4 regions of the Rhodococcus koreensis genome follow, and region 1 is predicted to be linked to each of the others. Evidence: riboswitches for the same ligand, from Rfam matches in the RefSeq annotation. Region 1 holds a riboswitch; each other region holds the start of a gene.

Evidence for each region. A riboswitch is a leader RNA that binds a small molecule or an ion and turns the genes downstream of it on or off. The one in region 1 is predicted to bind thiamine pyrophosphate.
Region 2: it holds a riboswitch for thiamine pyrophosphate, as region 1 does, so the genes downstream of both, thiC (phosphomethylpyrimidine synthase ThiC) here and JWS14_RS27070 (3-oxoacyl-ACP reductase) in region 1, are expected to answer to the same signal.
Region 3: it holds a riboswitch for thiamine pyrophosphate, as region 1 does, so the genes downstream of both, JWS14_RS08210 (TenA family protein) here and JWS14_RS27070 (3-oxoacyl-ACP reductase) in region 1, are expected to answer to the same signal.
Region 4: it holds a riboswitch for thiamine pyrophosphate, as region 1 does, so the genes downstream of both, thiO (glycine oxidase ThiO) here and JWS14_RS27070 (3-oxoacyl-ACP reductase) in region 1, are expected to answer to the same signal.

The regions. Positions count from the first base shown of each region.
Region 1 is NZ_CP070609.1:5,892,241-5,897,855, reverse strand. It holds gene JWS14_RS27080 (CitMHS family transporter) at 1-687, opposite strand, end outside; gene JWS14_RS27075 (LLM class flavin-dependent oxidoreductase) at 772-2,067, opposite strand; gene JWS14_RS27070 (3-oxoacyl-ACP reductase) at 2,069-2,833, opposite strand; TPP riboswitch at 2,883-2,987, opposite strand; gene JWS14_RS27065 (MarR family winged helix-turn-helix transcriptional regulator) at 3,060-3,512, shown strand; gene JWS14_RS27060 (organic hydroperoxide resistance protein) at 3,515-3,937, shown strand; gene JWS14_RS27055 (oxidoreductase) at 3,960-4,838, opposite strand; gene JWS14_RS27050 (CocE/NonD family hydrolase) at 4,879-5,615, opposite strand, start outside.
Region 2 is NZ_CP070609.1:2,438,374-2,443,988, reverse strand. It holds gene JWS14_RS11410 (adenylate/guanylate cyclase domain-containing protein) at 1-840, shown strand, start outside; gene thiD (bifunctional hydroxymethylpyrimidine kinase/phosphomethylpyrimidine kinase) at 873-1,718, opposite strand; gene thiC (phosphomethylpyrimidine synthase ThiC) at 1,729-3,375, opposite strand; TPP riboswitch at 3,368-3,476, opposite strand; gene JWS14_RS11395 (GNAT family N-acetyltransferase) at 3,610-3,987, shown strand; gene JWS14_RS11390 (GNAT family N-acetyltransferase) at 4,088-4,450, shown strand; gene JWS14_RS11385 (hypothetical protein) at 4,543-5,220, shown strand; gene JWS14_RS11380 (exodeoxyribonuclease III) at 5,187-5,615, opposite strand, start outside.
Region 3 is NZ_CP070609.1:1,761,314-1,766,928, forward strand. It holds gene JWS14_RS08195 (MFS transporter) at 1-713, shown strand, start outside; gene JWS14_RS08200 (carboxylesterase/lipase family protein) at 706-2,259, opposite strand; gene JWS14_RS08205 (NUDIX hydrolase) at 2,372-3,049, shown strand; TPP riboswitch at 3,108-3,203, shown strand; gene JWS14_RS08210 (TenA family protein) at 3,197-3,919, shown strand; gene JWS14_RS08215 (ABC transporter substrate-binding protein) at 3,904-4,944, shown strand; gene JWS14_RS08220 (ABC transporter permease) at 4,922-5,615, shown strand, end outside.
Region 4 is NZ_CP070609.1:2,446,141-2,451,755, reverse strand. It holds gene JWS14_RS11455 (hypothetical protein) at 1-481, opposite strand, end outside; gene JWS14_RS11450 (NUDIX hydrolase) at 605-1,363, shown strand; gene thiE (thiamine phosphate synthase) at 1,364-2,062, opposite strand; TPP riboswitch at 2,087-2,199, shown strand; gene thiO (glycine oxidase ThiO) at 2,198-3,265, shown strand; gene thiS (sulfur carrier protein ThiS) at 3,268-3,492, shown strand; gene thiG (thiazole synthase) at 3,485-4,252, shown strand; gene JWS14_RS11425 (ABC transporter ATP-binding protein) at 4,365-5,306, shown strand; gene JWS14_RS11420 (ABC transporter permease) at 5,306-5,615, shown strand, end outside.

The sequences.
Region 1 (5,615 bases):
GGCGGAGACGAGGAGACGCTCGTCGGTGAGTTCGAGTGTGCCGATGCGGCGGCGTTCGCTGTAGCCGAGCTGCACGGCGAACAGCAAGACGACGACGAGACCGACCACCAGCGACGGGATCATCGGGACGAACACGTCGGACGGCGAAATGCCCAGCGCCGAGGCGGCCCGGACCGTCGGCCCACCCCACGGGACGATGTTCATCGCGCCGTTGGCCAGGCCGGCGACCACCGTGAGCACGACGGGGCTGACCTTCAGCTTCATGTACAGCGGCAACAGCGCGGACGTGACGATGATGAACGTCGTGGATCCGTCACCGTCCAGCGACACCACCATCGCGAGGACCGCGGTGCCGACGACGAGCCGCATGGGGTCGTTGCGGACGAGCCGGAGGATGAGTTTCACCAGCGGGTCGAACAGGCCGACGTCGATCATGATCCCGAAGAAGATGATCGCGAAGAACAGCAACGCGGCCGTGGGGGCCAGCGATTTGATCCCGTCGGTGATCATGTCGCCGATGCCGAGACCCGCCCCGGCCGCGATGCCGAATGCGACCGGGACGGCGATCAGCCCGACCACGGGAGTGGCCCGTTTGGACATGATCAAGAACATGAACACGGCCACCATCAGAAAGCCGAGTGCTACCAGCATTGCCACTCCTCGTCCGAGCTTGCACCGCGATGTGATCGCGATAACAGCCAGTGTCGGGGGGAGGGACGCTCACAGTCACTGTTGCGTACTTAGAGAAGGTTGTGTTCTTTGTGGTGGCAACTACCGGCGACCCCGGAGATGGCCGCGCAGGGTCGCTGTCTCATACTCCGCGCGGAACAGCCCGCGCCTCTGCAGGACGGGGACGACCTCGTCGACGAAGTCCGCGAGCCCGTGCGGGTACAGCGGCGGCATCAGGTTGAAGCCGTCGGCGCCGCCGCCGCGGAACCACACCTCGATCTCGTCGGCGATCGACTCCGGGGTGCCGATCATGGTGCAGTGCCCGCCGCCTGCCGCCAGCGTGCCCAGCAGCGACCGCACGGTGGGACGGTCCTTCTCGATGATCCGCAGGATCGTGTCGTACCGGCCCTGCGGTCCGGTGAACTCCGACAGCGGCGGCAGCGCCGGAACGGGTGCGTCCAATTCCCATGCGCTGCAATCCTGCTGGACGAACATCGACAACTGCGCCAGCGACTGTTCGACGGGCAGGAGCGCGTCGAGTTCCGCCTTCTTCCGGCGCGCCTCCTCGGCGGTCGAGCCCACGTAGGTGACGAGACCGGGCATCACGGTCACCGCGTCGGCGTCGCGGCCCGCGGCGCGGATGCGACGCTTCACGTCGCCGTAGTAACTCTGCGCGGCCGTGAGGTCGTAGGCGACTGCGTAGATGCCCTCGGCGCACCGGGCGGCCAGGTCGCGGCCCTGGTCGGACGCGCCCGCCTGGAACAGCACGGGGCGCCCCTGCGGCGAGTGCGGCACGGTCAACGGGCCGTCGACGAGGAAATGCTTGCCCCGATGCCCGATCGGGTTCACCTTGGCCGGATCCGCGAAGATGCCCTCCCGGTCGAGGACGAGCGCGTCGGGCTCCCACGAATCCCACAGCGCGAGTGCCACGTCGACGAATTCCGCGGCCCGCGAGTAGCGGTCGTCGTGCGGCGGCATCTCCTCGAGACCGTGATTGCGGGCCTCGGCGTCGAACATCGACGTCACCACGTTCCAGCCGACGCGGCCGCCGCTGATGTGGTCGAGCGACGCCAGCATCCGCGCGGCGTGGAACGGGGTGTAGAAGGTGGTGGACACGGTCGTCACGAGACCGACCCGCTCGGTTGCCCGTGCCATCGCGGACAGCGCGGTGAGCGGTTCGAGGAACCACATGCCCCCGGACGCGGGGTCGCGCACCGAATGCCCGTCGGCGAAGAACACCGCATCGAGGCAGCCCCGCTCCGCGGTCTGCGCCAGTGCCTCGTAGTAGGCGATGTCGCTGAGCCGCTCCACCTGCGAGGAGGGGTGCCTCCACGCGGCACCGTGGTGCCCGCAGCCGAACAGGAACGCGTTGAAGTGCAGTTGCCGGGCGTCGCTCATGTCAGTCCTTGACCAGTCCGCCGTCGACGACGAGGTTCTGGCCGGTCACCGAACGCGACCACGGGGACGCGAAGAACAGGACCGCGTCGGCGAACTCGTCCGGGGTCGTGACCCGCTGCAGCGGAGTGCTCGCCGCGATGAGGTCGAACACCTCGTCGGGGGTGGCGGCGCTCGCGTCGGTGGTGCGGAGCAACCCGCCCGAGACCATGTTGACGGTGATGCCGTCGGGTCCGAGGTCGGCGGCGAGCGTGCGGGTCAGCGACAGCGCCGCGGCCTTGGCGGCCGTGTAGTCGTGGTACGGGACGACGGGATTCTGGAACAGGTTGGTCCCGATGTTCACGATGCGGCCGAACCCGAGCGCGCGCATGCCCGGCAGCGCGGCCTGCGTAGTGTTCAGGGTCGCCTGCACGCTGCCGCGCAATTGCGAGTCGAAGGCCTCCCACGTGATGACGTCCGCCTTCTCGCGTGCGTCGCCGTTGAAGGAGAAGTCGGCGAGGGCGTTGTTGATCACCGTGGTCACCGGCGATCCGAAGTGCTCTTCCGCGGCGGCGAACAGCGCCGCCACCTGCGCGGCATCGGTGACGTCGGCCCCGAGGGCGACCGCGCGGTCCGCGCCCAGGGATGCCGCGAGTTCCTCCGCCGCATCCCGGCTGTTGCGGTAGTTCACGACCACCCGCGCGTCCTGCGCCGCGAACGAGCGCACGATGGCGGAACCGAGTCCCCGGCCACCGCCGGTCACCAGGACGATCTGCTTGTCGAGCTGCATTGCTGTCACCTTCCGTTCGGTCGGCGACGAGACATCGGATGAGCGCATACGGCCGTCTCCGCGACATCCCTTCGCCGGCATTACCCAGTTCAGGTTCGACGGGTGTCTTCTCAGCCGCCCGGATCTTCGCCGGGCAGCACCCCGTGTCACTGGCCAACAGTGTAGGGCAACCACCGGTATCGACCTGTTGATTGTGCACAACCTAGTTGTGTGCAACTATTCATGGGTGACCGACAACCTCGCCCTCGACCGCCAGGTGTGCTTCGCGCTGTACTCGGCCTCCCGGGCGATGACGGCGAGATACCGGTCGATGCTCGACTCGCTGGGAGTGACCTACCCGCAGTACCTCGTGCTGCTGGTGCTCTGGGAACAGGACGGCCGCGGGGTGCGTGAGATCTGCGACGCCCTCGATCTCGACACCGGCACCCTGTCGCCACTGCTCAAGCGGCTCGACGCGCTGGGCCTGGTCGAACGAAGGCGTTCGTCGGCCGACGAACGCCGGGTCGGGATCCACCTCACCGAGAAGGGCGCGGGCCTCCGCACCGCCGCGGAGGGCATCCCCACCGAACTCGCCCGCTCCACGGGCATGGGCGTCGGCGAACTCGTCGCCCTGCGCGACACCCTGTCGCGCCTCACCGAATCGCTCCACAGTTTCGAAACCCCTACAGGAGAGAAGTAACCATGAAGATCGTCTACACCGCCGAAGCCCTCGCAACCGGGGAAGGCCGCAACGGCCACGCCCGCACGTCCGACGGCCGGCTCGACCTGAACCTCGCCATCCCCACCGAGATGGGCGGGTCCGGCGACGGCACCAACCCCGAGCAGCTGTTCGCCGCCGGATACGCGGCCTGCTTCCACTCCGCGCTCCAGCTCGTCGGCCGTCAGGCCGGGGCCAACATCGCCGACTCGGCCGTCGGCGCCCGCGTCGGGATCGGCTCCACGGACGGCGGCGGATTCGGCCTCGCCGTCACCCTCGAGGTGTCCCTCCCCCACCTGCCGCGCGCGGAGGCACTCGAACTGACGGAGAAGGCGCATCAGGTGTGCCCGTACTCCAACGCCACCCGCGGCAACGTCGACGTCACCCTCGAGGTCACCGAAGACTGAGCCATGCTGCGCGGGCGTCGGGTCACCCGAACTTGTACTCGACGCCCGTCAGGTCCTCCGACAGCGACCACAGCCCCTTCGCGGTCTGCTCGTCCCGCGACTTCTTGTTGGAGCCCACCACCTTCGGGTGGCCACGCTGCTCGAACAGGCCGTCCGGCCCGATGTAACTTCCGCCGATCACGCCGGGGGCGGTGGCCGCGAACAACATCGGCAGCGCCCCCATCTCCGCCGACTGCGCGAAGATCCGGTTGCCGACCGCCATCAGCTTGTCCTGCACCGACTCGGTGTGCGCCTGCAGATTGGTCGACGCGTAGCCGGGGTGCGCGGCCACCGCTGTGACGGGAGACCCCGCCGCGGCGAGCCTGCGCTGCAATTCGTACGTGAACAGCAGATTCGCGAGTTTCGACTGCCCGTACGCGCTCCAGCGGTTGTACTTGCGGTGTTCCCAGTTGAGATCGTCGAGATGTATCGTTCCCGCCTGATGTGCCGCACTCGACATCGTGGCGACCCGATCGGTGATCTTGCCGAGCAGCAGTCCGGTCAACGCGAAATGCCCGAGATGATTTGTGCCGATCTGCATTTCGAATCCGTCGGCCGTCTTTCGCTGCGGAACCGCCATCACCCCGGCGTTGTTCACGAGCACGTCGACGGAATCGACGCCGGCGGCGAACTCGCGCACCGATGCGAGGTCGGACAGGTCGAGACGGCGCACCTCGGCGTTGTCGCCGATCGACCGCGCGACCACCTCACCCTTGTGGGTGTTGCGGCAGGCCAGCACGACGTGGGCTCCCGCCTTGGCCAGGGCCCGCGCGGCCACCTCCCCCAGACCACTGTTGGCGCCCGTGACGACGAACGTACGGCCGCTCTGATCGACGATGTCCGAAGCTGTCCACTTGGTCATGCCGTCAACCCTACGGATCTCGGGACGCGTCGTGAACCCGTCACCACGTCTGCGCCCCGACCAGCGGCAGATTGAGGAAGCTCGGCCGGTCCGGCGACAACGCCACGTGCTGCGGCTTCAGCTGACTGTCGGCCAGAATCGGTCCGAGCGGCAGGTACCGGGGAACGCTGCCCGCGTACACGTCGACGCGCAACCGGTGCCCCGGCGCGAGGACCGCGTCGGTGGGCACGAAGTTGATGTCGACCGGCGTCACTTCACCCGGAACCAGCGGCTGCCGCGCGGCCACCGTCAGAGAGTGGTGCGGTTCGGTGTAGTCGCCGTTCGCCGACTTGGTGCTCTTCGAATCGTCCACCGCCCGCATCGAAGCGGTGAGCGCACCGTTGGTGAGCGGGGTCGACGTGCCGTCCGGCGCGACGTCGTTCAGCGTCACCGCCCAGAATCCGTCCGGCGCGTCGAGCACGGTTTCGAGGTGCAGGTTGACCGGACCCGACAGTTCCGTCGGCTGCGTGACGGGGGCACTGGTGAACGCCAGGCCCTCGGCCTCGTTGAAGCGGGAGTCCTTGCTGCACACCGATCCGAAGACGACGGCCGCGCCGGCGGTGCCCTGCGTTCCGTCGCGGGAGCAGAGCCCGCGGAGTCCGGGTGCGACGGTGAGTTGCGCCGTGTCGCCGGGTTTCGCCGGCACCAGGCTGCCGTCGTGGGCGGCGTGCCCGGCGGTGCCGCTCGGGGCACCCGACAGGTACATCCGCTGGTAGTCGACACCGGCCCGCGGGAACT
Region 2 (5,615 bases), 3.5 Mb from region 1:
GCCGAAGAGAACAGTGCCGAGCACGGCGCTGCGCAGACACCGAAACGGGGCGACAAGGTGCTGGGCTGGGTGGAATCGGTCAACCGGCAGCCACAGCTGATCGAGGGGCTGCGGAAGATTCGTCGCGCGCTCCCCGGCGATCCCGCGTTCGGGGACCCACTGTCGACGGCGGGCCCCGGAAGCGCGCGGGCGATCGCCCGCGTCGCCGACCGCTTCCTCGATCACCAGCCGGGCGCGTCCCGCGAGATGAGCCTCGGCGCGCTGCAGGTGTGGCAGGCACTGCTCGAGCGCACCGGACGCGGCCGGGGAACACGGGAGGTGACCATCGTGTTCACCGACCTCGTCGGGTTCTCCAGTTGGTCGCTGCCCGCCGGTGACAGCGCCACCCTCGCCCTGCTGCGCGACGTCGCCCGGGCCGTCGAGACCCCCATCGTCGACCGGGGCGGGCATGTGGTGAAACGACTCGGCGACGGTGTGATGGCCGTCTTCTCCAGCCCGGACCGCGCGATCGACGCCGTCTTCGCCGCGCAGGACGCCCTCGCGGACGTCGAGGTGGACGGCTACCGCCCCCGCATGCGCGTCGGCCTCCACACCGGTTCGCCCCGGCAGATCGGCAGCGATTGGCTCGGTGTCGACGTGACCGTCGCGGCCCGCATGATGGAACTCGGCGGCGACGGCAACGTGATGGCGTCGTCCGCCACGCTGTCGAGCCTGCAGCCGGGCACCCTCGACGACCTGGGGGTCGGGGTCAAGCCGTGGCGGCGCGCCTTCTTCGCCCCCGCCCCCAGCGGGGTGCCCTCGGACCTCGGTATCTGGCGGTTGCGGCTCCGCCGCCCGTGAGTACTTGTTAACCGCCGGACGTTAATAAGTACTCACGGGTGCCGCAGGCGCCACAGGGGGGAGACGGGGCCGTGACCGGCACCCAGGTCGTACGACGCCTCCAGGCACTTGGTGACCCACTCCTTGCCGAACGCCACCGCGTCGGGCACGGACCATCCGTGGGCGAGTGCACTCGCGATGGCGGCCGCGAGGGTGTCGCCGCCGCCGTGGTCGTTGCCGGTGTCGATCCGGGGACTGCTGAACTCGAGGAATCGGTCGCCGTCGAACAGCAGATCGGTGCTCGACGCCGACGTCCGCAGGTGCCCGCCCTTCACGATCGACCACTGCGCGCCGAGTGCGTGCAGCGCCTCCGCGGCCCGGCGTGCGGTCGCGTCGTCCACCACGTCGATGCCGGTGATCAACCGGATCTCGTCGAGATTCGGGGTGACCACCGTGGCGATCGGGATCAGCGTGTTTCGCACGGCGTCCAGCGCCTCGGCGTGCAGGAGCGGATCGCCGTGCATCGACGCGCACACCGGGTCGACGACCAGCGGGACCGGTTGGTCCCGGCCGATCCCGACCTCGGTGCACACGGCGGCGACGGCCTCGATGATGGCCGTCGACGCCAGCATCCCCGTCTTCGCTGCCCCGACCCCGATGTCGTCGACGACGCACCGCACCTGCGCGGCCACCGTCTCCGGCGGAATCTCGTGGAAGCCGCTGACCCCCACCGAGTTCTGCACCGTCACCGCGGCGACCGCGACACATGCGTGGACGCCGCACAGCGCCATCGTCCGCGAGTCCGCCTGGATCCCGGCGCCACCGCCGGAATCGGTGCCGGCGATGGTGAGGACGCGGACGGGGGTCTGGCCGTCGGGGGTCAGGGGCAGCAGCTTCACGAAGGGGACCTTACCGATTCTCTGAGGTGACGGATTCGACGGGCAGATACACACGGCCACCTGCGTCGACGAACTCGCTCGACTTCTCGGCCATGCCCGCCTCGATGGCTTCGACCGAATCGAGTCCGTGCTGCTGCGCGTACTCCCGCACGTCGGCGGAGATCCGCATGGAGCAGAACTTCGGACCGCACATCGAGCAGAAGTGGGCCGTCTTCGCCGGCTCGGCGGGCAGCGTCTCGTCGTGGAACTCCCGCGCCGTGTCCGGGTCGAGGGACAGGGCGAACTGGTCGTGCCAGCGGAACTCGAACCGGGCCTTCGACAGCGCGTCGTCCCGCTCCTGCGCGCGCGGATGCTGCTTTGCGAGGTCCGCGGCGTGCGCCGCGATCTTGTACGTGATGACCCCGGTCTTGACGTCGTCCCGGTTCGGCAGCCCCAGGTGCTCCTTGGGTGTCACGTAGCAGAGCATCGCGGTACCGGCCTGCGCGATCATCGCCGCCCCGATCGCGGACGTGATGTGGTCGTACGCCGGTGCGATGTCGGTGGCGAGCGGTCCGAGCGTGTAGAACGGCGCCTCCTCGCACAACTCCTCCTCGAGCCGCACGTTCTCGACGATCTTGTGCATCGGCACGTGCCCGGGACCTTCGATCATCACCTGCACGCCATGCGATTTCGCGATCTTCGTGAGCTCGCCGAGGGTGCGGAGCTCGGCGAACTGGGCCTCGTCGTTGGCGTCCGCGATGGAGCCGGGGCGCAGACCGTCACCGAGCGAGAACGTGACGTCGTAGCGGTGGAGGATCTCGCAGAGTTCGTCGAAGTGGGTGTACAGGAACGATTCCCGATGATGGGCCAGGCACCAGGCCGCCATGATCGAACCGCCGCGGGAGACGATGCCGGTGACCCGGCGCGCGGTCAGCGGAATGTAGCGGAGCAGCACCCCGGCGTGGACCGTCATGTAGTCGACGCCCTGCTCGCATTGCTCGATCACGGTGTCGCGGTAGATCTCCCACGTGAGCGCGGTCGGATCGCCGTCGACCTTCTCCAGCGCCTGATAGATCGGCACGGTCCCCACGGGCACCGGCGAATTGCGCAGGATCCATTCCCTGGTCTCGTGAATGTTCTTGCCGGTGGACAGGTCCATGATGGTGTCCGCGCCCCACCGCGTCGCCCACACCATCTTCTCGACCTCTTCCGCGATCGACGACGTCACCGCGCTGTTGCCGATGTTCGCGTTGATCTTGACCGCGAACGCCTTGCCGATGATCATCGGCTCGAGTTCGGGGTGGCAGCGGTTGGCCGGGATCACGGCGCGACCCGCCGCGACTTCGGCGCGCACCACCTCAGGTGAAACACCCTCTCGTGCAGCGCAATACCGCATCTCAGGGGTGACGGTTCCGGCGCGGGCGGCGTCGAGCTGGGTGCCCGCCCGGTCGGCGATCCACGACGCCCGCAGATGCGGAAGTCCCGCGTCCAGGTCGATCGTGGCGTCCGTGTCGGTGTACGGGCCCGACGTGTCGTACACGTCGAGGTGCTCACCGTTGGTGAGATGTACGCGCCGGACCGGCACCCGGACGTCGTCGCCCGACAGCAGGTACTGCTTGGTGCTGCCCTGGATCGGTCCCGTGGTGACGGACGTGGCTGTAGATATGGTTGTGCTCATCGATGATGCTCCCTACGCCGGCATTACCCGGACAGGTTCGACGGTCGACGGCCCCTAGCCGTCCTCTCAGCCCGCTGGTGCGAGCCCCCGTGGATGTGTAGTTGTCCCGGAGACTGTAACCGAGATCTCTGAGAGTGAACATTCGGGGGAAACTTGGACAGCGGTTCCGTGCATCGGTATAAAGGGTGATGAACATCACATTTCGATTACGACACATACCCCCAGGAGATAGCCATGCTGACGGACGCGCAGGTTGTGGACGTGATCGACAACGCCGATCAGAACCGATTCGAACTCCGACTGAGTGGTGACCTGGTCGGCATCCTCGGATACTTCGCCCTCGCGGACACCCCACCGGGTGCGGGTGCGGGAGTGGTGGCCCGGCCGCCGGGCCCGAAGAGTCGGGGGCGTCAGGCCCCGGTGGTCTCGTTCATGCACACGGTGATCGTGGAGGACTTCGGTCACCGCGGACTCGCCGCACTCATGGTGGGGCGCTCCCTCGACCTCGCCCGCGGGTACGGCTGGAAGGTCCGGCCCGTCTGCACGTACGTGCAGCGCTTCGTCGCGGGGCATCCCGACTACCGCGACCTCATGGTTCCGGTGGACGCCTGACGCGGTCGGGACACGAATCGACCACTCGTCGGCAACGAAACGGTTCCGGGGCCGGTGATTCCACTCGCGACGGTGCTCGTGAACTGATTCCATGAGTGGCATGGATCACATGTCGGACGGTTCCGAGCCGTCGGGGAGCATCACGGCCGTCGATACTCGCGTACTCGACAACCCCGCCCACGAACGATTCGATCTGTGGCTGGGGGACGAGCTGGTCGGCATCCTCGGCTATCGCGACGAGGACGACATCCCCGGGTTCACCGCCGAGTCCGGCGAGGTGGTCGCGTTCATGCACACGGTGATCGTGGAAGACTTCGGTGGCCGCGGCCTCGCCGCGGTCCTCGTGGGCGAGGCGCTGGGTTCAGCGCGCCGGCGGGGCTGGAAGGTGCGTCCCATCTGCACGTACGTCCGGCGCTACGTGGCGCTGAACCCAGAGCATCTCGACATCCTGGTCGCCGACTAGAACGACTTCCGAGAGCACTGCTCTTGCTGGACGTCGATTCGTGGTGAATACTGCTCTGCATAGAGAGCAGTGCTCACAATCGGAGGCGTGTCATGGTGGTGTCGGATCGGATCGACGGTCGTGCCGGGATCGCACGGATCTCCGCCGCAGCGCTGTTCGCCCTCGCGGGTGCGCTGTTCGTCGTCTACCCCGTGGTGCGTCCGTACGCGGCGGGCGGGGCACCGGACGGGCGGGCGGAGTTCGCCTCACCGTGGTGGCTCGTCGCCCACCTCGCCGCCGTCGGCGGATTCATCGCGTTCGGACTCGCGCTCGTTCCGCTCGCCGGCCTGCTGGAGGGGACGGCCGGCAGGCGGGCGGGCGTGGTTGCCGTGGCGGCGTCGTGGATCGGCATCGGACTGACCCTGCCGTACTACGGGGCCGAAACGTTCGCGCTGCACACGCTCGGCGCCAGCGGCCTGGACGACGGTGCCGTCACCGCCCTCGCCGAGAGCGTGCGGATGGGAGCGGCGCAGGCGACGCTGTTCGCCACCGGCCTGCTCCTCGTCGCGGTCGGCGCGGCGGCGGCCGCCGTGGCCATCGCCCGCTCCCGGCTACTCGCCGGCTGGTCGGGCATTCCGATGGCAGTGGGGTTCGCACTGTTCATCCCGCAGTTCTACGCCGACGCCCCCCTGCGCATCGCGCACGGCGTGCTCATCGGGTTCGGTTGTGCGGTTGTGAGTCTCGGGTTGCTGCGTTCTCAGTCGCCGAGGTCGACGATGACCGGCGCGTGATCGCTGGCGCCCTTGCCCTTGCGTTCGTTGCGGTCGATCTCGGCCTTGTCGACACGGCCCGCGAGGGCGGGCGACCCGAGCACGAAGTCGATGCGCATTCCCTGCTTCTTCGGGAACCGCAGCTGGGTGTAGTCCCAGTAGGTGTAGACACCCGGGCCCGGGGTGTGCGGACGGACGACATCGGCGAATCCCGATTCGACGAACGCCTGGAAGGCCTCGCGCTCGGGGACGGACGTGTGGGTCTTGCCCTCGAACAGCGCCGGATCCCAGACGTCCTCGTCGGTGGGCGCGACGTTCCAGTCGCCGACCAGCGCGATCTGCGCGTCCGGATTTCGGTCCAGCCATCCGACCGCATCCGTGTGCAGCTTCGCCAGCCACTCCAGCTTGTACGTGTA
Region 3 (5,615 bases), 4.1 Mb from region 1:
TGTGGGTCGCCGCCGCCGGGTTCGTGCTGTCCGTTGCGACGATCGCGTTCCTGCGTCTCGAGCACGCCGGCAGACCGGACACCGCCACGCGCCCGACGTCCATTTGGCACGGCACGCTCGAGGGATTGAAGTTCGTGTGGCACAACCGGCTCCTGCGCACGATCGCGCTCGTGGACATGGCGGTGGTCGCGCTGTACATGCCGGTCGAGTCAGTGGTGTTCCCGGTGTACTTCACCGAACTCGACAAACCTGCGCAACTCGGTTCGGTCCTGATGGCGCTCAGCATCGGCGGCGTGGTGGGCGCCCTCGCCTACGGACCGCTCGCGCCGTTCGTGTCGCGCCGGATGCTGATGGTGGTGGCGGTGACGGTGCTGGGCGCAGCGATGGTCGCGATGGCGTTCCTGCCGCCGCTGTGGGCGATTCTGGCGCTGGCTCTCCTGCAGGGTCTGGTGTTCGGTCCGGTCGGCCCGATCGCCAACTACGCCATGCAGACTCGCAGTCCGGAGCACATGCGCGGCCGGGTCACCGGGGTCATGACGTCCACGGCGTATGCGGCGGGTCCGCTGGGCTACCTGCTGGCCGGTCCGATCCTCGACAAGTGGGGTATCCAGCCGACGTTCTTCGTGCTCGCGATCCCGGTCCTGATCATCGGGCTGGCGTGCTTCGCGCTGCCCGTGCTGAAGGAACTGGACGATAAGGTGCCGGTCAGTTGAACCCCATGACGTCGTTGCCCCAGGCGACCCGCATCTCGTGGTCCGGGTCCTTCACCAGCGTGTCCGCGCCGTCGATCAGCAACGTGGCGCGGTCCTCCTCGTCGTAGGGGGCCCAGTGCTTGGACGCGTCCAGGGCGGCGGGGACACCGTGCCGCGCGAACGCGAGCCACCGGCGCTGGATGCGGCCCGACACCTCGAGTGCCGTCTTCCGGCCGCCGAGCCAGAACGTCGGGTCGATGTTGAGGGTGTCGAAATTGCCGAAGACGTACGGGAGTTCGGTGGCGTGCCCGGCTCCGATGCGCGCGGCCTTGAGCATCGGGGTGGCCTGGTCGAACCGGTACATCCACGTCGGCGAGTGCCTGCTGTGGGCGTCGGCCACCCACAGGGCGGGCATCCGGAACGCGGCGTCGCGGGACATCGCGAGTGCGCCCTTCGGTTTGCCGCGGTCCGGGTACACAGACAGGATGTCGGCGAGGCGGGCCGCGGGCAGTTCCGGGTGATCGGTCGCGATCGCCCGCAGCATCTCCTGCACCGAATCCGAAGTGACCGGCAGCAGAGGCGATTTCATGAACTTGAAGATCGACGACTCGTCCTTGTTGGAACCGATGATGAGGGGGATCCGGTGGGAGTAGCCCTTCTGGAACGCGGCCACCGGGTAGCGGGGCAGGAAGTCGCGGTCCACCACGGGCGCCATGGCGAGTGTGCCCGGGATCTTCGTCGGCACCTCGTTGACGAGGGTGTCGCTGGCCTCGATGACCGTGCGGTACGGGAGGCGCAGCAACGTGTCGATCCGGGCGGGTTCCACGTCGAGGATGTCGAGGAACTGCTTCGCGACCGTGGCCGCCCGCTCGCTGCCGTACACCGACGTGGCGGGTGGGCTCTGGGCGATCGCGCGGTGGAACAACCCGTCCGCACTCGGGCACGTCATCAGGGTGGTGATCGACCCGGCTCCCGACGACTCCCCGAACACCGTCACCTCGTCCGGGTCACCGCCGAACGACGCGATGTTCTCGCGCACCCATTCGAGGGCGGCGACCTGGTCGCGCAGCCCGCAGTTGGTCTCGAACACCCGCTCCGCCGTCGAGAACGACGACAGGTCGAGGAAGCCGAGCGCCCCGACCCGGTAGTTGAACGAGACCAGCACGACGTCGCCGAGAGTGGACAGGATCCGCCCGTTGTAGATGCCCTGGGCCGCGGTTCCCAGGCAGTAGGCGCCGCCGTGGATCCACACCATCACCGGCCGCGGGATGCCGTCGGGCCTGGGTGCCCACACGTTGACCGACAGGCAGTCCTCGTCCATCTCGAGTCCGGCGTCGATCGGGACGGCGGTGCCGTGGCCCTGCGGGGCCATCGGGCCGAAGTCGACGCAGTCGCGCACGCCGTCCCACGGTGCGGGCGGGGCCGGCGCCCGGAACCGCAGATCGCCGACGGTGGCGGCGGCGAACGGGATGCCCTTCCACGCGTAGACGTCGCCTTCGGGATAGCCGCGCACGTCGCCGTCCCGGGCGCGGACGACGAGTGTGTCGCCTGACTTCTCGACATCCACGGCCGAATCTCCTCACGCAGCGCGTACGGGAATCTCTCGCCAAACTACCAACGATGCGCAGGCAGGACCGTTCGAACGCGATATAGATCAACCGCGCGCTAACATGTGCTCCGTGGCCGCATCGACCGATCCCGAGGGCAAGAGTCTCCTCGACTACCCGCGGCCGTCCGTGGCGGTCGACGTCGCCGTCCTCACCGTCGACGGCGCCGAGCTGAAAGTGCTTGTGGTTCCGCACCGTTCGGGCCGGCTCGCGCTTCCGGGCACCTTCCTCCACAAGGGCGAGCGGCTGCGGGACGCCGCCGAGCGGTGCCTGCGGATCAAGGCCGGACTGGCGGGTGCCGAGTTCCACCAGTTGGCGATGTTCGACGACCCCGCCCGCGACGACCGCGGGTGGGTGCTGTCGATGACGCACGGTGCGGCGCTGCCGCGCACGGCACTCCCCCGCGACGCCCTGCTGATCCCCGTCGACGGCGACCGGGTGACGCAGGACCTCGCGTTCGACCACGCGGACGTCGTCACCCTCGCCGTCGCCGACCTGCGCGAGCGGTACGCGCGGTCCGTCGACCCGTCGGGGCTGGCCGGCGACACGTTCACGGTGCTCGAACTCCGCCGGGTCTACGAGGTGGTGTTCGGCCGTCCCCTCCCGAAGGACTCGTTCCGCCGGCACATGATGCCCGCCCTCGAGCACACCGGCGACATGGCCGTCGTCGGGACCGGCAGGCCCGCCGAGATCTACACGCGCGGCCCCGCGCCCCTCCCGCCGGGAGCGGCCGCGTTCCTCGCAGGCTGAGCCCGTCCACCCACCCGGGGCCTTTCCGTTCGCGGCACGGCCGGTGCTAGGGTCGGCTTGTTCTGACACGGGGTGCTCCGCACGGGCGGGGCTGAGAACACACCCGGGAACCTGCTCAGGTAATGCTGACGAAGGGATGTCAACGTTGTGAATAGCTCTGTCCAAGGTGCTGCGGGCGCAGGCCAGCACGCCCGATTCACGGACCACTTGTGGGACCGGACCAAGGTGCTGCGCGAAGCGATCGACGAACTCGAGTTCCTCCGCCGCCTCGGCGACGGAACACTGCCGCTGGACGTGTTCCGCACGTACATCGAGCAGGATTTCCTGTACCTGACCGGATACGCGAAGGCCCTGTCCCTGGTCGCCGCGCATGCGCCGGGCCCCGTCGAGGCCGGCTTCTGGGCCGGCTCGGCAGCCGAGGCCGCCACGGTCGAGGCGACATTGCACCAGAATCTGCTGACCAGCGGACGGCTCCCCGCGTCGGACGCCGAACCGCAGCATTCGCAGGCCTGCCTCGGGTACATCTCCTACCTGACGGCGGTCGCCGCCACCGAGCCGTACGCGGTGTCCGCCGCCGCGGTGCTGCCGTGCTTCTGGATCTACGCCGACGTGGGACGCCGGCTGGCGGCGAGCGCCCGGGACGTGCTGGCCGCCGACCCGACGCACCCGTACGCACAGTGGGTGACCACGTACGACGCGGAGGAGTTCCACGCCGCCGTCGCGAAGGCCCGCGAACTCGTGGACGCCGCCGCGGAGGCCGCGACCGACGCCCAGCGCGAGGCGATGGTGGAGGCGTTCACGATCGCCAGCCGCTACGAACTCATGTTCTGGGACACCGCACTCAACAAGCAGGAATGGCCGGCGTCGTGACACTTTTCTCCCGTACCAAGCGCGCTGCCACCGCAGCCGTCATCCTCGTCTCGGCCCTGTCGATGCTCACCGGCTGCGCCGGCGACTCACAGTCCGACGACACCATCCGGTTCGCACTCGACTGGACGCCGAACACCAACCACACCGGACTGTTCGTCGCCCAGCAGGAGGGCTGGTTCGCGGACGCCGGACTCGACGTGCAGGTTCTGCCGTACAACGACACCTCACCCGACACCCTCGTCGACGCCGGCAACGCGGAGTTCGGCGTGAGCTTCCAGAGTTCCGCGACGTTCTCGAAGGCCGCGGGCGCCCAGACCACGTCGGTCATGGCCCCGCTGCAGCACTGGGCGACGGGCATCGCGGTGAAGGCGGATCGCGCCGACATCACCCGCCCCCGGGATCTCGACGGCAAGATCTACGCCGGTTTCGCGGACCCCGACGGCGAGGAGACGCTGAAGCAGATCATCCGGAACGACGGCGGCAAGGGCGAATTCACCACCGTCACGCTCGGCACGTCGGCCTACGAGGCCGTGTACTCCGGCACCGCCGACTTCACCGTGTCGTTCTTCGGCTGGGAGGGCATCGAGGCCGAGCACCGGGGCACCCCGATGCGCTACTTCCACTACACCGACTACGGCTTCCCGGACGCGTACGCACTCGTCATCGAGGGCAACGAGCAGTGGATGGACGAGCATCCCGAGCAGGCCCGCAAGTTCGTCCAGGCCCTGCAGCGCGGCTACCAGTTCGCCGCCGACCGGCCGGACGAGGCCGCGCAGATGTTGATCGACGCCAACCCCGGCGCCTTCACGGACGAGTCCCTCGTGCGGGAGAGCCAGCAGATGCTGTCCTCCGAGTACATGAAGGACGCTTCCGGAAAGGTCGGGACACAGACGGCCGAGCAGTGGGCGGGGTACTCCGGTTTCCTGTTCCAGCACGGCCTGCTCACTGGCCCCGACGGGGCACCGCTGACCACGGAACCCGACTGGTCGACGTATTTCACCAATGAGTACCTCGCTCAGCCCTGACCCGACCCTCCGGACCCCGGCCCCGGGCACGTCCCCGCTGCTGCGGCGGGTACTGCCCGCGGTCGTGGTCGTGGCGCTGCTGGTCGTCGCGTGGCAGGTGTACGTGACGGTCAGCGGTATCCGGCCGCAGGTGCTGCCGTCGCCGCTGCGGGTCGTCCAGCAGGGTTGGCGGGCGCGGGACGCCATCTCCGGTCACGCCTCCGCGACACTGCAGGTGACGCTGATCGGGTTCGCCGTGTCCCTGCTCTGCGCGTGGGCTCTCGCCGTGCTCGTGGACTTCTCGCCGTGGCTGCGACGCGCATTCGTTCCGCTGTTCGTCGTGTCGCAGACGCTGCCGATCATCGCGATCGCGCCGCTGATGATCATCTGGTTCGGATTCGGTCTGCTGCCGAAGGTCCTCGTGATCGCCCTCGCCACGTTCTTCCCCATGACGATCGGCCTGATCGAGGGTTTCGCCGCCGCCGACCGGGAGGCGGGTGCGCTGTTGCGCAGCATGGGCGCCTCCCGGTGGCAGGAATTCCGCTACGTGCGGCTGCCCTCGGCCATCCCCCGGTTCTTCACCGCCCTGCGCATCGGCATCACGTACGCCGTCGTGGGTGCCGTGTTCGCCGAATACGTCGGGGCCACGTCCGGTCTCGGCATCTACATGGCCACGCAGAAGAACTCCTTCC
Region 4 (5,615 bases), 3.4 Mb from region 1:
AGATGGAGGCGAGAAGGCGCCTGCTGTCCACGTCGCTGGGGGCGAGCCCGCCGGACGCGTACACGAGGTCGGCGGAGGCCGTGCCGAGCGCCTGCGCGTACGTGTCCCGGAGTTCGGGGGGTTCGAGACCGCCGGAGATGAACGCGGTGGTGGCCGCGGCGTCCGCCACCGACAGGGCGCTGTAGAGGTTCTGCGCCGAGAACGACAGCGGTTCGGTCTCGGCGAGGACGCTGTCGAGGGTGGCCTCCCTGCCGTTCACGGTCGACGCGGCCACGAATCCGGCGGTCAGGGTGAGCAGCACCAGGAGCGCGCCGAGGGCGGTGAGCTTGGCGGGTGTCGACCCCAGGAAGGCCCGAAGTTCCTTACGACGCGCGACGGCGGGGTCGACGTCGTCGTCCGCGGCGGCAGACAGGGCGCGGCTGCCGTGGGGTTCGATCGACGGCGCCTCACGCAGAACCACGTCGCACCCCTCCCGTGTCACGGCCGCACCTTGTGGGGAGCATATAAGCAGGAGTCGGTGACTGGGGATATCGGGCACTTCCGGCAGAAACCGTTAGTGTGAGGGAACTGCAGGGAGACCCATCAGGTCGGACAGGGGTAGTCGATGCGTGGTGACGGTGACGGCTGGGCGACCGGGCCGGACGGCAGTCGTCATTGGGGCAAGCACGGTGCGGCCGGGTTGTTGCTGCGTGCGCCGCTCCCGGACGAGACGCCGGCCGTGCTCTTACAGCACCGTGCGGCCTGGAGCCACCAGGGCGGGACGTGGGCGTTGCCGGGCGGTGCCCGGGACAGCCACGAGACCACGACCCACGCCGCGGTACGCGAGGCGCACGAGGAAGCCGGCATCGAGAGTGCGGCCATCAGAGTCCGCACCGAGGTCGTCACCATGAAGGCCGCGAGCGGCTGGAGTTACACCACGGTGATCGCCGACGCCGAGCGTCCACTGCCCACCGTCGCGAACGGTGAGAGCACCGAACTGCGCTGGGTGCGGGAAACCGACGTCGCCGGGTTGCCACTGCACCCCGGGTTCGAAGCGGGGTGGCCGCAACTGCGCACCACCGAGGTGCGGCTGCTGCTCGACCGGTACGACGTGCTGGGTGAGAGCGGCGCGCTCGCGCAGCTGTCGAAGGCACTGCCCCGCACCGTGCACCTGCCCGACGGCACCTACGGGTGGCTGCCGCGCGTCGAGGTGCTCGAGGCACTGGACACGGTCGGTCGCCTCGCCGAACCGGCAGGTCACGGCACCACGCTGGGGACGGTGACCGCGGTCGTCACCACCGACCCCGAGCTGATCGAACAGTTGCCCGCCACGGTCGTGGTCCTACCGCCCGCCACGGTGCGAGACTGGCTCCAGCAGGCGTAACTACGCGTTCTGCTGCAGCAGGGCGGACAGTGAGCGCGCGGCGGCCTGCGGGTCGCGGGCCTCGGTGATGGCCCGCACGACGACGATCCGGTCGGCGCCTGCGGCGAGGATCTCCGGAACCCGGGACTCGTCGATGCCGCCGATCGCGAACCACGGGCGGTTCGGCGCGGAGTCGGCGGTCGAGCGCACCAGGTCGATGCCCGACGCGGTCCGCCCGGGCTTGGTGGGGGTCGCCCACACCGGTCCGGTGCAGAAGTAGTCGACGCCGTCCTCGATCGCCGCGAGGCTGGCCTGGGCGCGGCTGTGCGTGGACCGGCCGATCAGCACATCCGAACCCACGACGGTCCGCGCGTAGGGGACGGGCAGATCGCCCTGGCCGAGGTGCAGGACGTCGGCGCCTGCGGCCAGCGCCATGTCGGCCCGGTCGTTGACGGCGAGCAGCGCCCCGTGCCGCCTGGCCGCGGCCGCGAGCACCGACAGTGCCGCCAGTTCGTCCCTGGCGTCCATCGTGCCGAACTTCTTCTCACCGGCCGAGCCCTTGTCGCGGAGCTGGATGATGTCGACGCCGCCGGACAGCGCGGCCTCGGCGAACTGCGCCAGGTCGCCCTTCTCGCGCCGAGCATCGGTGCACAGGTACAAACGTGCTGTTCCGAGGCGGCGCCGACGGTCCGTGAGGTTGCTGTGATGTGAGGTGGTCACGGCATGACGGTAGCCTCTACGGTGAAAGTGCAACACGGGAGTCCCGGGGAACGTGGGGCTGAGAGGGGCTCACGCCGAGCCCGACCGTCATACCTGACCCGGATCATGCCGGCGCAGGAAGTGAGGTGGAGTTCAATGGCGAGATCGGTATCCGTCGTCGGAGGCGGAGTGATCGGCCTGTCGATTGCGTGGCGAGCAGCCCGCAACGGCTGGTCGGTGAAGCTGTACGACCCGTCGATCGGTTCGGGAGCGTCCTGGGTGGCGGGCGGCATGCTCGCCCCGCTGTCCGAGGGCTGGCCCGGTGAGGAGAGCGTCCTCGAACTGGGGAGCGCGTCGCTCGACCGGTGGCCCGAGTTCGGGAAGGAACTGGAGGCCGGGGCCGGCGTCGACCTGTTCACGTCGGAGGGTTCGCTCACCGTCGCGTTGGACGGCGCCGACGCCGAAGACCTCCGGACCATCGCCGAGTGGGTGGGGGCGCAGGGCCGGGATCTGCAGATCCTGAATCGCGCCGAGGTCCGCGCCCTCGAGCCGATGCTGGGTCGCGGAGTCCGGTTAGGGCTCTTGGCCGTCGACGAACTGGCCGTCGACAACAGGCTGCTCCTGCAGGCGTTGCAACGGTGTGCCGTCGACGCCGGGGTGGAGCTGATCGGTGAGGCCGTGCGCAGTCTGGACGGGCTGGGCGCGGACCAGATCGTCGTCACCGCGGGCATCGCGTCACCGGCACTGTGGCCGGGACTTCCGGTGCGCCCGGTGAAGGGCGAGATCCTGCGGTTGCGGGCCCGTCCCGGGGTGACCCCCGCGCCGGGCCGGACCATCCGCGGCAGCGTCCACGGCAGACCCGCCTACCTGGTGCCGCGTGCCGACGGCATCGTCGTCGGAGCCACCCAGTACGAATCGGGCAACGACACGCAGGTCACGGTGGCCGGTGTGCGGGACCTGATCGCGGACGCGGAGGCGCTGATGCCCGCCATCGGCGAGTACGAACTGCGTGAGACCTCGGCGGGTCTGCGTCCGATGACCCCGGACAACCTGCCGCTGATCGGCCGGGTGTCCGATCGGGTCGTGGTGGCGACGGGACACGGCCGCAACGGCATCCTGCTCACTCCGGTGACCGCCGACGCGACGGTGGCATTGTTGGAGGGCTCGGCACTGGTCGAGGCGAAAGCCGCAGACCCCGAACGTTTCGAGAAAGTAGCGAGGTAGAGATGAGTGAGCAGCAAGTAGTGGTGCCGATCGGCATCAGCGTCAACGGCGAGGATCACGAGTTCACGGAACCGTTGACCGTCACCGGGCTGCTGGAGGTGCTGAACCTGCCGACCAAGGGAATCGCGGTGGCCGTGAACGGCGCCGTGTTCCCCCGCGCCCGTTGGGACGAGCTCGTGGTCCGGGGCTGGGAGATCGAGATCCTCACGGCGGTGCAGGGTGGCTGACGCGACGCCCGGCGTGCAGAAGGGCCTCACGATCGCGGGCCGCACGTTCGGTTCACGGTTGATCATGGGCACCGGTGGCGCCGCCAACCTGACGGTGCTCGAAGAGGCGCTCGTCGCGTCCGGCACCGAGCTGACCACGGTCGCGATGCGCCGCGTCGACGCCGTCGGCGGCACCGGGGTGCTGGACCTGCTGCGCCGGCTCGACATCGCGCCGCTGCCCAACACCGCGGGGTGTCGCGGTGCGGCCGAGGCGGTGCTGACGGCGCAACTCGCCCGGGAGGCGCTCGAAACCGACTGGGTGAAGCTCGAGGTCATCGCCGACGAACGCACCCTCATGCCCGACGCCATCGAGTTGGTCAGCGCCGCCGAGCAACTGGTCGACGACGGATTCGTCGTCCTGCCGTACACCACCGACGACCCGGTCCTGGCCCGCAGGCTCGAGGACGTCGGCTGCGTGGCCGTGATGCCGCTGGGTTCGCCGATCGGCACCGGGCTCGGTATCGCGAACCCGCACAACATCGAGATGATCGTGGAGGGTGCCGGGGTACCGGTCATCCTCGACGCCGGCATCGGGACCGCCAGCGACGCGACCCTCGCGATGGAACTCGGCTGCGACGCCGTCCTGCTGGCCACGGCGGTGACCAGGGCGAAGGATCCGGCGCTCATGGCGTCGGCGATGCGCGGGGCCGTGGTGGCGGGGTACGAGGCCCGGCACGCGGGCCGCATCCCCAAGCGGTTCTGGGCGCAGGCGTCGTCGTAGAACTCGGGGTCGAGTCGGGGTCCGGTTCGGGGTCCGACCGGTACCAGGGGACGAGTCGGGAGTAGACCTGCGGCCGATGCGCACCGGCCGCAGGTTCCGGCATTCTTCTCACATGATTGAAGTGAGGGGACTTTCAAAGACCTTCGGTGCGACGAAGGCGGTGGACAACCTGACGTTCAACGTGAAGCCGGGTATGGTCACCGGCTTCCTCGGCCCGAACGGTGCAGGAAAATCGACGACGATGCGCATGATCCTCGGGCTGGACCGCCCCACGGCGGGCAGCGCGCTGATCGACGGCAAACCGTACAGCGACCTGGTGCAGCCGCTGCGGACGGTGGGGGCTCTGCTCGACGCGAAGTGGGTGCACCCCAATCGCTCGGCCCGCGCCCACCTGCAGTGGATGGCGGCGTCCAACTCGCTGCCGAAGAGCCGGGTCGACGAGGTGCTGCACCTCGTCGGGCTCACCGAGGTGGCGGGGAAGAAGGCCGGCGGATTCTCGCTCGGCATGTCCCAGCGACTGGGCCTGGCCGCCACGCTGCTCGGCGATCCGAAGGTGCTGCTGTTCGACGAGCCGGTGAACGGGCTCGACCCGGAGGGCATCGTCTGGATCCGGAAGTTCATGCAGCGCCTCGCCGCCGAGGGCCGCACCGTGCTGGTGTCGAGCCACCTGCTGTCCGAGATGGCGCTCACCGCAGAACATCTGGTGGTCATCGGCCGCGGGCGTCTGATCGCCGACACCACCGTGTCCGAGTTCGTCAGCAAGTCCTCGGAATCGACGGTGCGCGTGCGGAGCCCACAGCTGGACGCGCTGCGCAGCGCGCTCACGTCCAACGGACTCACCGTGCGCGAGGACGGATCCGACGGGCAGCAGGCGCTCGTCGTGGTGGATTCGTCGACGGACGTCGTCGGCGGGATCGCCGGTTCGCAGGGCATCGTCCTGCACGAGTTGGCATCTCAGCGCGGATCGCTGGAGGACGCCTTCATGAAGTTGACCGGAGACGACGTGCAGTACCACGCAGAGGGCGTCGAAGATGTGATGAGGGGTGCACTGTAATGGCTGTTCTCAATGCCGAACGGATCAAGATCACGTCGACGAGGTCGCCGTGGTGGTGCACCGTCATCATCATCGTGCTGGGCCTCGGTCTCGCGGCGGTCATCGGGCTGAGCGCGAAGGCGAGCATCAACACGTTCAACAACCAGATCGCGGACGGTAAGCAACCCGACTTCGACCCGTTCCTGCCGCAGATGTCCGACGCCGTCGGCGGTGTCTCCGGGTTCGGTGTGCTGGTTCTGATGATCCTCGCGGCACTGGCCGTGACCAGCGAATACCGGTTCGGGGTCATCCGCACCACGTTCCAGGCCA